DNA from 2 places in the Arthrobacter sp. AG367 genome. Region 1 is predicted to be linked to the other one. Evidence: riboswitches for the same ligand, from Rfam matches in the RefSeq annotation. Region 1 holds a riboswitch; the other holds the start of a gene.
What was found. Region 1 has a riboswitch for glycine ahead of FB478_RS20205 (amino acid permease). Riboswitches for the same ligand answer to the same signal wherever they lie in the genome.

Region 1 (5,774 bases):
GGTAAGGACCTGCAGTTCATCCGCATCAACGGCACCGTGGTGGGGTCCCTGGCCGGGCTGGGGATTTTCACGGTGGCGCAGCTGATCTTTGGGTAGTTTTCCGCTGCTGTAGGTCCCGGGTGGACTTGGCGCTGCGCATCTTCCTTTTCGCTCGGGATATTTGGGGTGCGAAAAGGAATGTGCGTGTCGATAAGGCGTACGACGGCGGCACGGAGGGCTGGAGTGACGCTGGAATTGTTGGAATGGAGTCGGCCCGCCGTACGGCTGCAGGCTCCTAGGCGAAGGACTCCAACCCGACGCCTGCGTCCTGAAGTCCTGCCCTGATCCGGGCCGCCATTTCTACGGCGTCAGGGGTCCCACCGTGAATGCACAGGGAGTCGGGCCGTACCGCAATTACGGATCCGTCCACGGCAACCACTTCGCCTTGCGTGGCCAGGCGGACGGCCCGTTCGACCACCGCATCGACGTCGTACAGGACGGCATCGTCCTCGGAGAGCGGCACCAGGCTGCCGTCGGCGAGGTAGGCACGGTCGGCGAAAGCCTCAACGAACACCGGGTGCCCGGCTTCCTTGGCCTGCTTCAGCAGCTCCGAGCCCGGGAAGCCCAGGAACGGAAGGCCTGGATCGTAGGCGTTGACCGCAGCCACTACGGCGGAGGCCTGCTCGGCGTCATGGATCGTGGTGTCGTACAGCGCTCCATGCGCCTTCACATAGTCCACGGAGGCGCCCACGGCATGCGCAACCCCGTCGAGCGCGCCCAGCTGGTACAGCACGTCCCCGAAGAGCTCGTCGAAGCTCATGCCAAGCATGCGGCGCCCGTAGCCGGCCAGGTCCCGGTAGCCCAGGTGCGCACCGACGGTGACATCAAGTTCGTACGCGGCCCTGCAGCTGTCGAGCATGGTGACGGGATCCCCCGCGTGGAGGCCACAGGCTACGTTGGCGCTGGTTGCCAGCTGGAGCATCGCCGGATCGCCTCCCGCGGTCCAGGAGCCGAATGATTGGCCTACGTCAGCGTTGAGATCCAATGATGTTGCCTTCCAGCGTCAGGTTGTCCGGCCCGGCAGCGGAAGTCAGCTCCCCGGGAATGGTGTCCGGCATCGGCCCGAACGCCTCCCGGGCATTCTTGGCCACCGCACGGCCCATCACGAGGTTACCGGCTCCGCCGACAACGGCCCCTATGCCGAACGGGAGGGCCCGCCCGAACAAGGCAGTCCCTTGGCGCTTGAGCAGGTTCTTGAGGAAGGCATGCTGGATCCTCTTCCGGACGCTGCCGAAACCCGGCACCACCATGGATTTGGACAGCGCGTTGCCCCAGGTGTTGGTGGCGCCGCCGGATGCCTGGCCGCTGAGCGTGCCCAGCAGGGCGGTGCCCTCCTCGCCGAGCATGATGGCCATGACCATGGTGCCGGCCTTTTCCGGGTTGGTCAGCCGGATGCCGTGCAGTTCAGCCAGCGAGGTTGCGTACAGGGCTGTGGCTTCCAGGAAGCCAACGGTGGCGGCTGCGGAAAGTCCCAGCGACGCCACGGTTCCAACGCCGGGGACGACGGCGGTGGCACCCACCAGGGCTCCCCCTCCGGCAACAGCCCGCAGGTAGTCGCGCTCTGCGATGTCCGCCAGCTGCGCGGCCGTCGCCCGCGGATGCCTCTTCTGGAGCCTGCGGATGTAGCCAACCACCAGGGGCCGCTGGATCTGCACTGCTTTCAGGAGCATGTTGTGGACGCCGGGCTTGGGCTTGCCCTCGGCGTCAAACATTGCGTTGTGGGCGGTTTCCTGTGCGATGCGTACTGCGGGGTTGCTGCGCCGGGCCATGGTCACCTTCATTCAAATCGACCTGCAGCGGGTAGGCTGCCGTGCCTTTCCATCCTATGTGGATAGACACTAAGCATGCTTAACTTCCGGGCCGTGGCTTCGTCCGGCGCGCTGCGGCGGCAGGATGCGGTACCTGCACCTCACCGCCGCCGCTGCAACCCGCCGTCGGACGTTACTTCCCGGCCTGCTGGACCTCGCGCCCCGCCGCCCCGGCGTCCTGGCCGCCGCTGCGCGCGGCAGTGGCCTGGTCTGCCTGAAGCTCGGCACGGAAGACCTCGAAGCGGGCCAGGTGGGCGGGACGGCGCCGCAGAATGGCCCAAGCCACTCCCAGGATGACGAACCAGATGGGGGTTACCAGCAGTGCAACGAGAGTGTCGGGCTGGGTGGTAAGGGCCCAAAGGACGAAGGCGAAGAATGCGTACACCACCCACACGGCGGGAATGCCACCGGGCATCTTGAACTTCGACGCCGCATGCAGGTGCGGCCGGCGGCGCCGGAAGGAGATGTAGCTGGCGAGGATGATCGACCAGACGAAGACGAAGCAGACCGCAGACACCGTGGTCACCATTTCAAAGGCCATGCCAACATCCTGGCCGGCATACATGAGTACGACGCCGGACAGCAGCAGGACGCAGGACAGGAACAGCGCGTTGCTGGGCACCTTCCTCGTGGAGAGCCGGCTGAAGATACCGGGGGCATCGCCTTCCTGGGCCAGGCCGAAGACCATGCGGGACGTGGAGTAGATGCCGGAGTTCGCGGAGGACATCGCCGAAGTCAGGACCACCAGGTTGACCACCGTGGCCGCGGCGCCGAGGCCGGCCAGGGAGAACATCCCGATAAAGGGGCTGTGGCCGGCGGCGAACTGGGTCCACGGGGTGACCGCCATCAGGATGACCAGCGCACCGACATAGAAGAGCAGCACGCGGACGGGGATGGCGTTGATGGCCTTGGGCAGCGTGCGCTCGGGGTTCTTGGCCTCGGCGGCGGTGGTTCCCACCAGTTCGATGCCTACGAAGGCGAAGACTGCGATCTGGAATCCGGCCACGAAGCCCATGAACTCATTGGGGAAGAACCCGCCATGGCTCCACAGGTTGGTGAAGCTTGCGGTGCCCGCGTCGCTCTGGAAACCGAAACCGGTGAAGATCATGAAGAGTCCCACGATGATCAGGGCTGCGATGGCGACGATCTTGATGAGGGCGAACCAGAACTCGGTCTCGCCGAACGCCTTGACGGTGGCGAGGTTCAGCAGGAGCAGGATGCCCACCGTGGCCAGGCCCGGGATCCAAAGTGGCAGCGCCGGCCAAAGTTCCTTTGAGTACCCTGCGATGGCGATGACGTCGGCGATTCCGGTGATCACCCAGCAGAACCAGTACGTCCAGCCGGTGAAGAATCCGGCCCACGGCCCCAGGAGATCGGCGGCGAAATCACTGAAGGACTTGTAGTTCAGGTTGCTGAGCAGCAGTTCACCCATGGCCCGCATGACGAAGAAAAGCATGAAGCCGATGATCATGTATACGAAGATCACGGATGGGCCGGCAGCGGAGATGGTCTTGCCGGAACCCATGAACAGGCCAGTGCCGATCGCGCCGCCGATGGCGATGAGCTGGATATGCCGGTTGGTGAGCTGCCGCTCCAGGTGGGGAGGCTCGCTGCGGGCTGCCGTGGCAGCGCCCGGGGTGCGGGCTGGTTCGCCGTTGGACGTGGGGGGATGAATCGCCATGAGGAACTCCATCGATAAAGCGGCTTTTGGGTGCCGCAAAAGATTTGGTTCCTCCCCGCTCTGTAGTGGACCTGAGAGTTTCCGCAGCAAAAGCCGCTTGCACCGCCGGTGAGCCAGGGTCATGCCCGGCTGCTTTCCAGAGTTGCCTGTCCGCGGCGGTACGTGGGCCTGAGAGTTTCCTGGGGAGGGTTTGCTCCTACGGCGCCTGCTGGATGTACCCGGCAGGGCTCTCCCGCCGCAGGTCGAAGGCGTATTCAGTTGGAAGCCGCAGGCTTTTTGGGCCACGGCCGGTCATGCAATGGGACAGGCGCCGACTGGTGGGCTGCTCCGGATACGCTGAGCCAGCCACCGGCGGCGCCAATCCCGGGGTTCAGTGTGGTGTCCGTCACGATCGAATGTCAAACCCCTCCCGACACAAGCGGGGAAGAACGGCGTCACGTGCCCCTCGAGCCCCGCACGGAAGCCGCCCGATTTGCCACGGACGGGTCTATCCCGGTACCTTGTGAGCCGAATCACCCACATTTGAATAAGCCTTTCGAGCTGTGACGGGAGAGTCCTCCCGGCGAAACACCGGTCAGGCGCCGTAGGAGCAAATCCTCCCCAGGAATCTCTCAGGCCCCCGTACCGTCACGGCGAGGCGACTCTGGAAAGCAATCAGGCTTCTGCCTGGTTCACCGACGGTGCAAGCGGTCCCCTGCCAACAGCAGGCAACGCGGAATCTCTCAGGTCCAATACAGAGCGGGGAGGAACCCATCCCACGCCGTGCCACCTTCGGCCGGCCAGATCTGGAGTTCCTCATGACGATTCATTCGCATCCAACATCGTTTGTTGACCGCCATATCGGCGCGCGCCGCCAGGCCGACATCGACACCATGCTCAAGGCCATCGGCTACGACAGCCTGGATGGCCTGGTTGACGTGGCCGTCCCCGCGCCCATCCGCCAGGAAACTGCGCTCAAGCTGACCGACGCCCTCAGCGAGGTTGAAGTCCTCACGGAACTGCGGAAGCTTGCCGCCAAGAACAAGACGGCAGTCCAGATGATCGGCCAGGGCTACTACGACACCGTGACTCCGCCGGTGATCCGCCGCAACATCCTGGAATCCCCGGCCTGGTACACCGCCTACACGCCCTACCAGCCGGAGATTTCCCAGGGCCGGCTTGAGGCGCTGCTGAACTTCCAGACCATGGTGCAGGACCTGACGGCGCTCCCGGTAGCCAACGCTTCCTTGCTGGACGAGGCAACGGCGGTGGCCGAGGCCGTGCTGCTGATGCGCCGCGCCAACAAGTCCAAGGCAGCGAAGGACGGCAAGACGGTGCTCGACGCCGACTGCCTCCCCCAGACCATCGCCATCGTGCTGGGCCGGGCGGAGGCGCTCGGCTTCGAGGTGGAGGTCGCCGACCTGTCCAAGGGCCTGCCCGACGGCGACATCAACGGCGTCGTGCTGCAGCAGCCCGGGGTCTCCGGCCGCGTGTGGGACCAATCCGCCGTGATCGCCGCTGCCAAGGACCGGGGCGCGCTGGTCACCGTGGCTGCGGACCTGCTGGCCCTGACACTGATCACACCTCCGGGCGAGCAGGGCGCGGACATTGCCGTCGGCTCCACCCAGCGTTTTGGCGTGCCGCTGTTCTTTGGGGGGCCGCACGCCGCCTACATGGCCGTCCAAAAGGGAATGGAACGTACCCTCCCGGGCAGGATCGTGGGCGTCTCCAAGGACAACGCCGGCACGCCTGCCTACCGGTTGGCCCTGCAGACCCGCGAGCAGCACATCCGCCGCGAGAAGGCCACGTCCAACATCTGCACCGCCCAGGCGCTGCTGGCCATCGTGTCCTCCTTCTACGCCGTTTACCACGGCCCCGACGGCCTGAAGGCGATCGCAGAGACCGTCCACGACAAGGCCAGGGTCCTGGCAACAGCACTCACGTCACTGGGCCGCGAACTGGTCACGGACTCCTTCTTCGACACCCTCACCGTCCGCGTTCCGGGCAAGGCCGCCAAGGTGATCACCGCCGCTGAAGCCCGCGGCATCAACCTGCGCTTCATCGATCCGGACACGGTGGGCGTCTCCGTTGATGAGACGACGACGGCGGCAACACTTTCCGCCGTCGCCGTCGCCTTTGGCGCCGGTCCGGTGGGTGACGCCCAGGGATTCGAACTGCCCGACACCATTGTGCGCACCTCGGCCTACCTGCAGCACCCGGTCTTCAACACGCACCGGTCTGAAACCCAGCTGCTGCGTTACATCCGC
Region 2 (5,774 bases), on a different contig from region 1:
GCCAGGTCGCGGTCCGAGAGCTTGCGGATGTAACGCAGCAGCTGGGTTTCAGACCGGTGCGTGTTGAAGACCGGGTGCTGCAGGTAGTCGGAGGAACGCTCGACGGCGGCCTCCAGCCCAAAGCCCTGGCCCTCGCCCTGGACCTCGGCAACCGTGGCGCCAAAGACGTCGGCAACCTGGGCGACGATGGCCACCGTCGTGGTTTCATCGAGGGCGATGCCTACGGTGTCGGCGTCGACGCTGCGCAGGTTGATGCCCCGCGCCTCGGCGTCGGCGATGATGCCAGCAGCCCGTCCGGGGACCCGGACCGTAAGGGTGTCGAAGAAGCTCGTGTGCAGCACCTCGACGCCGGCGGCCGCAAGCGAGGCCGCCAGGCTACGGGCGTGGCGGTGCGCCGTTTGGGCAATCGCCTTCAGGCCGTCGGGGCCGTGGTAAACGGCGTACATGGACGCAACGATGGCCAGCAGCGCCTGGGCGGTGCAGATGTTGGACGTGGCCTTCTCGCGGCGGATGTGCTGCTCGCGGGTCTGCAGTGCCAACCGGTAGGCAGGCGTGCCGGCGTCGTCCTTTGACACCCCAACCAGGCGACCAGGCAAGGAACGCTCCAGGCCTTTGCGGACAGCCATGTAGGCGGCATGGGGGCCGCCGAAGAACAGCGGCACGCCAAAACGCTGGGCTGAGCCGACGGCAATGTCCGCGCCCTGCTCGCCCGGAGGGGTGATCAGTGTCAGGGCCAGCAGGTCCGCAGCCACGGTGACCAGCGCGCCCCGGTCCTTCGCTGCAGAGATCACGGCGGACTGGTCCCACACGCGGCCGGAAGCGCCGGGCTGCTGCAGCACGATCCCGTTGATGTCGCCCTCGGGCAGGCCCTTGGACAGGTCGGCGACCTCCACCTCGAAGCCGAGCGCCTCCGCACGGCCCAGCACGATGGCGATGGTCTGCGGCAGCACGTCGATGTCCAGGACGGTTTTGCCGTCTGCCGCGGGCTTGGACTTGTTGGCGCGGCGCATCAGCAGCACGGCCTCGGCCACCGCCGTTGCTTCATCCAGCAGCGAAGCGTTGGCGATGGGCAGGCCCACAAGGTCCTGCACCATGGTCTGGAAGTTCAGCAGCGCCTCAAGCCGGCCCTGGGAAATCTCCGGCTGGTAGGGCGTGTAGGCGGTGTACCAGGCCGGGGATTCCAGGATGTTGCGGCGGATCACCGGCGGAGTCACGGTGTCGTAGTAGCCCTGGCCGATCAGCTGCACCGCCGTCTTGTTCTTGGCGGCAAGCTTCCGCAGTTCCGTGAGGACTTCAACCTCACTGAGGGCGTCCTGCAGGCGAAGGGCGGTGTCTTGGCGGATGACCTTGGGAACCGCGGTGTCCACAAGGGAATCGACCGAGTCGTAGCCCACGGCTTTGAGCATGGTGTCGACGTCGGCCTGGCGGCGCGCGCCGATATGGCGGTCTACGAAAGTGGTGGAGGCTGGGGTAACCGACACGAAGGAACTCCATTTACTCAGGCGGCGAAGGGTACGCCACAGCTATTCGGGTTCCTCCCCGCTCTGTATTGGACCTGAGAGTTTCCGCGTTCCCTGCCTGGGCAGGACCCGCTTGCCCCGTCGGTGAGCACAACAGTCCCTACCTCTCCAAAAGAGAATAAGACTGCCTGCTGCTTTCCAGAGGTGCCTCGCCGCGGCGGTACGGGGGCCTGCGAGATTCCTGGGGAGGATTTGCTCCTACGGCGCCTGCCTGTACTTCCGGCAGAACTCTCCCGCCGCAGATCAAAGGCTATTCATTTGTTGGATCATGAAGGCCGGTGACAGCCCTCACAACTTTCTATTGTCCTACGCGGCAACCCCTCCCGGCAAATGACGGAGCTACCTGCGGAGCCGTTCCAGCGCGGCCAGGAGTTCCTCCACGTCAGCGGCCGCTCCCCCGGCCGGCGCAGGGGCCACGGACAGCATGGCGTTGAAGTACAGGCCGTCCCCCATATAGAGGACTGCCTTGGCCAGCCCAGGTCCCACATCCGCAGCAATTTCGTCCAGCCAGCGCTGCTGGATGGCCGCGAAGCGGCGCCGCGTCTCCTCGTGCGCCACCTCTGCAAGCCGGGTGGCGGCCACGATGGCACGGTCCAAAGGGGTATCCGCCCAGACCGAGGAACGGATGAAGTAGGCCGCGGCACCTTCAGCTGCCGACGCCATGGCATCGGCATCCTCGCTCGCCAGGCCCTCCAGGCGGTCAAGCAACACGGCAATCAGGGCTTCCTTGTTGGGAAAGTGGTAGAGGAGGCCGCCTTTGGATACGCCGGCCTTGCGCGCCACGGCATCGAGGGTGGCCGCCCGCTCACCCACTTCAATCAGCAGGGACTCGAAGGCGTCAAGGACCGCGTCACGGGCAACAGGCTTTCGGGGCATGCCCTCCATCATGCCCTCCCCCGTGCAGGAATAAGGAAAACCATCGCATTTTTAAACTATACCGTCCGGACGGTATAGTTATCTCATGACCACTTCCATCGAGAGTTCGGCAACCGGGCAGGCAAGCAGCACTTCCGTGCGTCCTCCGCGGCGCGACTGGCTGGCGCTGGGGCTCCTGATGTTTCCCGTGCTGCTGGTGGCGGTGGACAACACCGCACTGACGTTCGCGCTGCCGGCCATCGCCCGGGCCCTGGAACCCACGGGCGTGCAGCTGCTGTGGATCGTTGACGCCTACCCCCTGGTGCTGGCCGGGCTGCTGGTATCAATGGGAAGCCTCGGCGACCGGATTGGGCGGCGGAGGCTGCTCATCCTTGGCAGCATCGGCTTTGCCGCGCTGTCCGTTGCGACGGCTTTTGCACCCGCGCCGGAATGGCTCATCGCCGGCCGCGCCGCCCTGGGATTCTTCGGCGCCATGCTGATGCCGTCCACCTTGTCGCTGATCCGCAACATTTTCCCCGAGCCCAATCGCCGCAGGCTGGCCGTCGCCATCTGGGCCGCCGGATTCTCCGGCGGCGCGGCCCTGGGTCCGATCTTCGGCGGCTGGCTGGTGGAGCACTTCTGGTGGGGTGCCGTCTTCCTGGTGGCGGTCCCCCTCATGCTCCCCCTGCTGGCGTTTGGACCGGCCCTCATCCCGGAATCGAAGGATCCGGCACCCGGCAAGGTGGACATCCCCAGCATCCTGCTCTCCATGCTGGTCATGGTGCCCGTTGTCTACGGGATCAAGGCAGTTGCCACCGAAGGTCCAGGGGCGGCAGGTCTGGGCGCCATCGCCTTCGGCCTGGCCATGGGGGCGGTGTTCGTGCAGCGGCAGCAGCGGCTGGCGCACCCCCTGCTGGACATGTCCCTGTTCCGGAACAGGGTGTTCAGCATGGCCATCAGCGCCAACATCCTTGCCCTGTTCTCCTTCAACGGCTTCATCCTGTTCCTCGCCCAGCACCTCCAACTCCTCGAGGGAATGACGCCGTCCGCAGCCGGCGTTGCCATGATCCCGGCACTGGCCGCCACGGTGGTGGCCGGCCTGGTGGTGGTGCCGCTGGTCCGCAAGGTCCGCCCGGGATACGTGGTGGCAGCGGGGTTGGCGTTCAGTGCCACCGGCTACACCATGGTGGCATTCGGGAACCACGACGGCGGCCCCTCGCTGCTGCTGGCAGCCCTGCTGGTCCTTGCTCTGGGCGTGGGTACGGCCGAAACCATCTCCAACGACCTCATCCTCGGGTCCGCGCCGCCGGAGAAGTCAGGCGCTGCCGCGGCAATCTCCGAGACCGGCTACGAGGTGGGGTCGCTGCTGGGCACGGCGGTACTGGGCTCCATCCTGACGGCGTCCTACCAGCAGAACCTGCGGCTGCCCGCAGGCCTTGACGGCATGCTGCCCGGCTCCTCCCTGCACAGCGCGAGGGAAACACTTGCCGGCGCAGTGGAAGCAGCAAACCTGCTGCCCGCTTCCCTGTCGGACACCGTCCGGGACGCTGCGGCGTCAGCGTTTGATTCCGGCGTGCACATCACTGCGGCAATTGGGCTGGTACTGATGGCGACGGCGGCAGTCCTCGCCGCCGTCGTGCTGCGGAAGGTGCCGAAAGCGGCCTGACCAAGCGAAACAAAAAGGGCGCCTGGTACCGGATCAATTCCGATACCAGGCGCCCAAAGGGTCCAGGCGGGTGGCTGCCGGCTACTTGGAGTCGGCGGCTGTGACCTTGGCGGTCGGCTTCATGTTTTCAGCCTGTACCATCCAGGCAAACTGCTCCAGCCGGGCAATGAACTCGTGCAGGAGGTCCGCGGAGGTGGGATCCTCCTCGTCCACCTCGTCATGGACTTTGCGCATGGTGCCCACGGCGGCTTCCATGGCGGCAACGATCCGCTCGATGGCATCCGTAGTGCTGATCAGCCCTTCAGGGAACTGGGCCAGGCTGGTGGTTTCGGCAACGGTGGAGCTGCGGCCGTCCGGGAGTGCATGCAGGGCGCGCATCCTTTCGGCTGTGTCGTCGGCGAACTGGCGGGCAGCGTCGACGATCTCATCAAGCTGCAGGTGCAGGTCGCGGAAGTTGGTGCCCACGATGTTCCAGTGCGCCTGCTTGCCCTGGACGTGCAGTTCGATCAGGTCGGCCAGGACAGCCTGCAGATTGTTGGTCAGTGTCGGTGAAGCTTTCATGCGTCCTCCTCAAGTGGTCCAATACGGCCGACGCTACCAGCCGAGCACCTAGCGGCGGCAGGGCTTTCGGCAATTTCTCAGTGAGCTTACTAATTTGGAAAGGAAGTCATAAACGAATGTGATTCATATTGCGTCTTGCATCACAGGTCCGGCACCCCCATACTAAATGAACGCCATTCATATAGTGACCTCCGTCTCACAGCCTTCCAGAAAGTGGTGCCATGACAGAGACAATCCGCACCAGTACGGCCAAACCCGGTCCGCACGCCCACGCCCCGTCCGCGGACGGCGTCAGCGCCAAAGGCCTCAAGGGCGGGCAGCTCGGGCTCCTCGCCGTCGTCGTCCTGGGCATTTCAACCATCGCCCCCGCCTACACCCTCACCAGCGCACTCGGACCCACCGTCAATGAAGCCGGACTCCAGTTGCCAGTCATCTTCCTGATCGGGTTCATCCCCATGATCCTGGTCTCGCTCGCCTACCGGGAGCTCAATGCCGACTCCCCGGACAGCGGCACAACCTTCACCTGGGTGACCAAGGCCTTCGGCCCCTGGGTCGGCTGGATGGGCGGCTGGGGCCTGCTGGCCGCCAACATCATCGTGCTGTCCAACCTGGCCGGCGTCGCCGTCGACTTCTTCTACCTCTTCCTGTCCCAGCTCACCGGCTCACCGGAACTGGCAGACCTGGCCGGCAACAAAGCGTTGAACGTCCTGACCTGCTTCGTGTTCGTGGCGCTGGCTGTTTGGGTCAGCTACCGCGGGCTGCACACCACCAAGGTGGTGCAGTACGGCCTGGTGGGCTTCCAGCTTCTGGTCCTGGGCCTGTTCGTCGCCATGGCCTTCGCCAACTGGTCCACGTCCGAAACGGCCATCCCGTTCAGCTGGGACTGGTTCGACGTCACGAAGATCGAGACGTTCGGCCAGATTGCCGCCGGCATCTCGCTGTCGATCTTCGTGTACTGGGGCTGGGATGTGTGCCTAACGGTCAACGAGGAAACAGCGAACGGCCAGAAGACGGCCGGACTGGCCGGCACCCTGACCGCCGTCATCGTCCTGGCCATCTACCTCCTGGTCAGCATCGCCACCATGATGTTCGCCGGCGTCGGGGACACCGGCAACGGCCTGAACAACGCCGACAACCAAGAGAACATCTTCACGGCCCTGGCCTCCCCCATC

Region 2: it holds a riboswitch for glycine, as region 1 does, so the genes downstream of both, gcvP (aminomethyl-transferring glycine dehydrogenase) here and FB478_RS20205 (amino acid permease) in region 1, are expected to answer to the same signal.

What each region holds. Positions count from the first base shown of each region.
Region 1 is NZ_VIVE01000013.1:46,297-52,070, reverse strand. It holds gene FB478_RS20220 (DUF445 domain-containing protein) at 1-96, shown strand, start outside; gene FB478_RS20215 (LamB/YcsF family protein) at 275-1,024, opposite strand; gene FB478_RS20210 (hypothetical protein) at 1,008-1,808, opposite strand; gene FB478_RS20205 (amino acid permease) at 1,981-3,528, opposite strand; glycine riboswitch at 3,675-3,773, opposite strand; glycine riboswitch at 4,065-4,165, shown strand; gene gcvP (aminomethyl-transferring glycine dehydrogenase) at 4,326-5,774, shown strand, end outside.
Region 2 is NZ_VIVE01000009.1:114,969-120,742, forward strand. It holds gene gcvP (aminomethyl-transferring glycine dehydrogenase) at 1-1,481, opposite strand, end outside; glycine riboswitch at 1,535-1,642, opposite strand; glycine riboswitch at 1,669-1,766, opposite strand; gene FB478_RS18705 (TetR/AcrR family transcriptional regulator) at 1,860-2,396, opposite strand; gene FB478_RS18710 (MFS transporter) at 2,482-4,041, shown strand; gene FB478_RS18715 (Dps family protein) at 4,123-4,602, opposite strand; gene FB478_RS18720 (APC family permease) at 4,824-5,774, shown strand, end outside.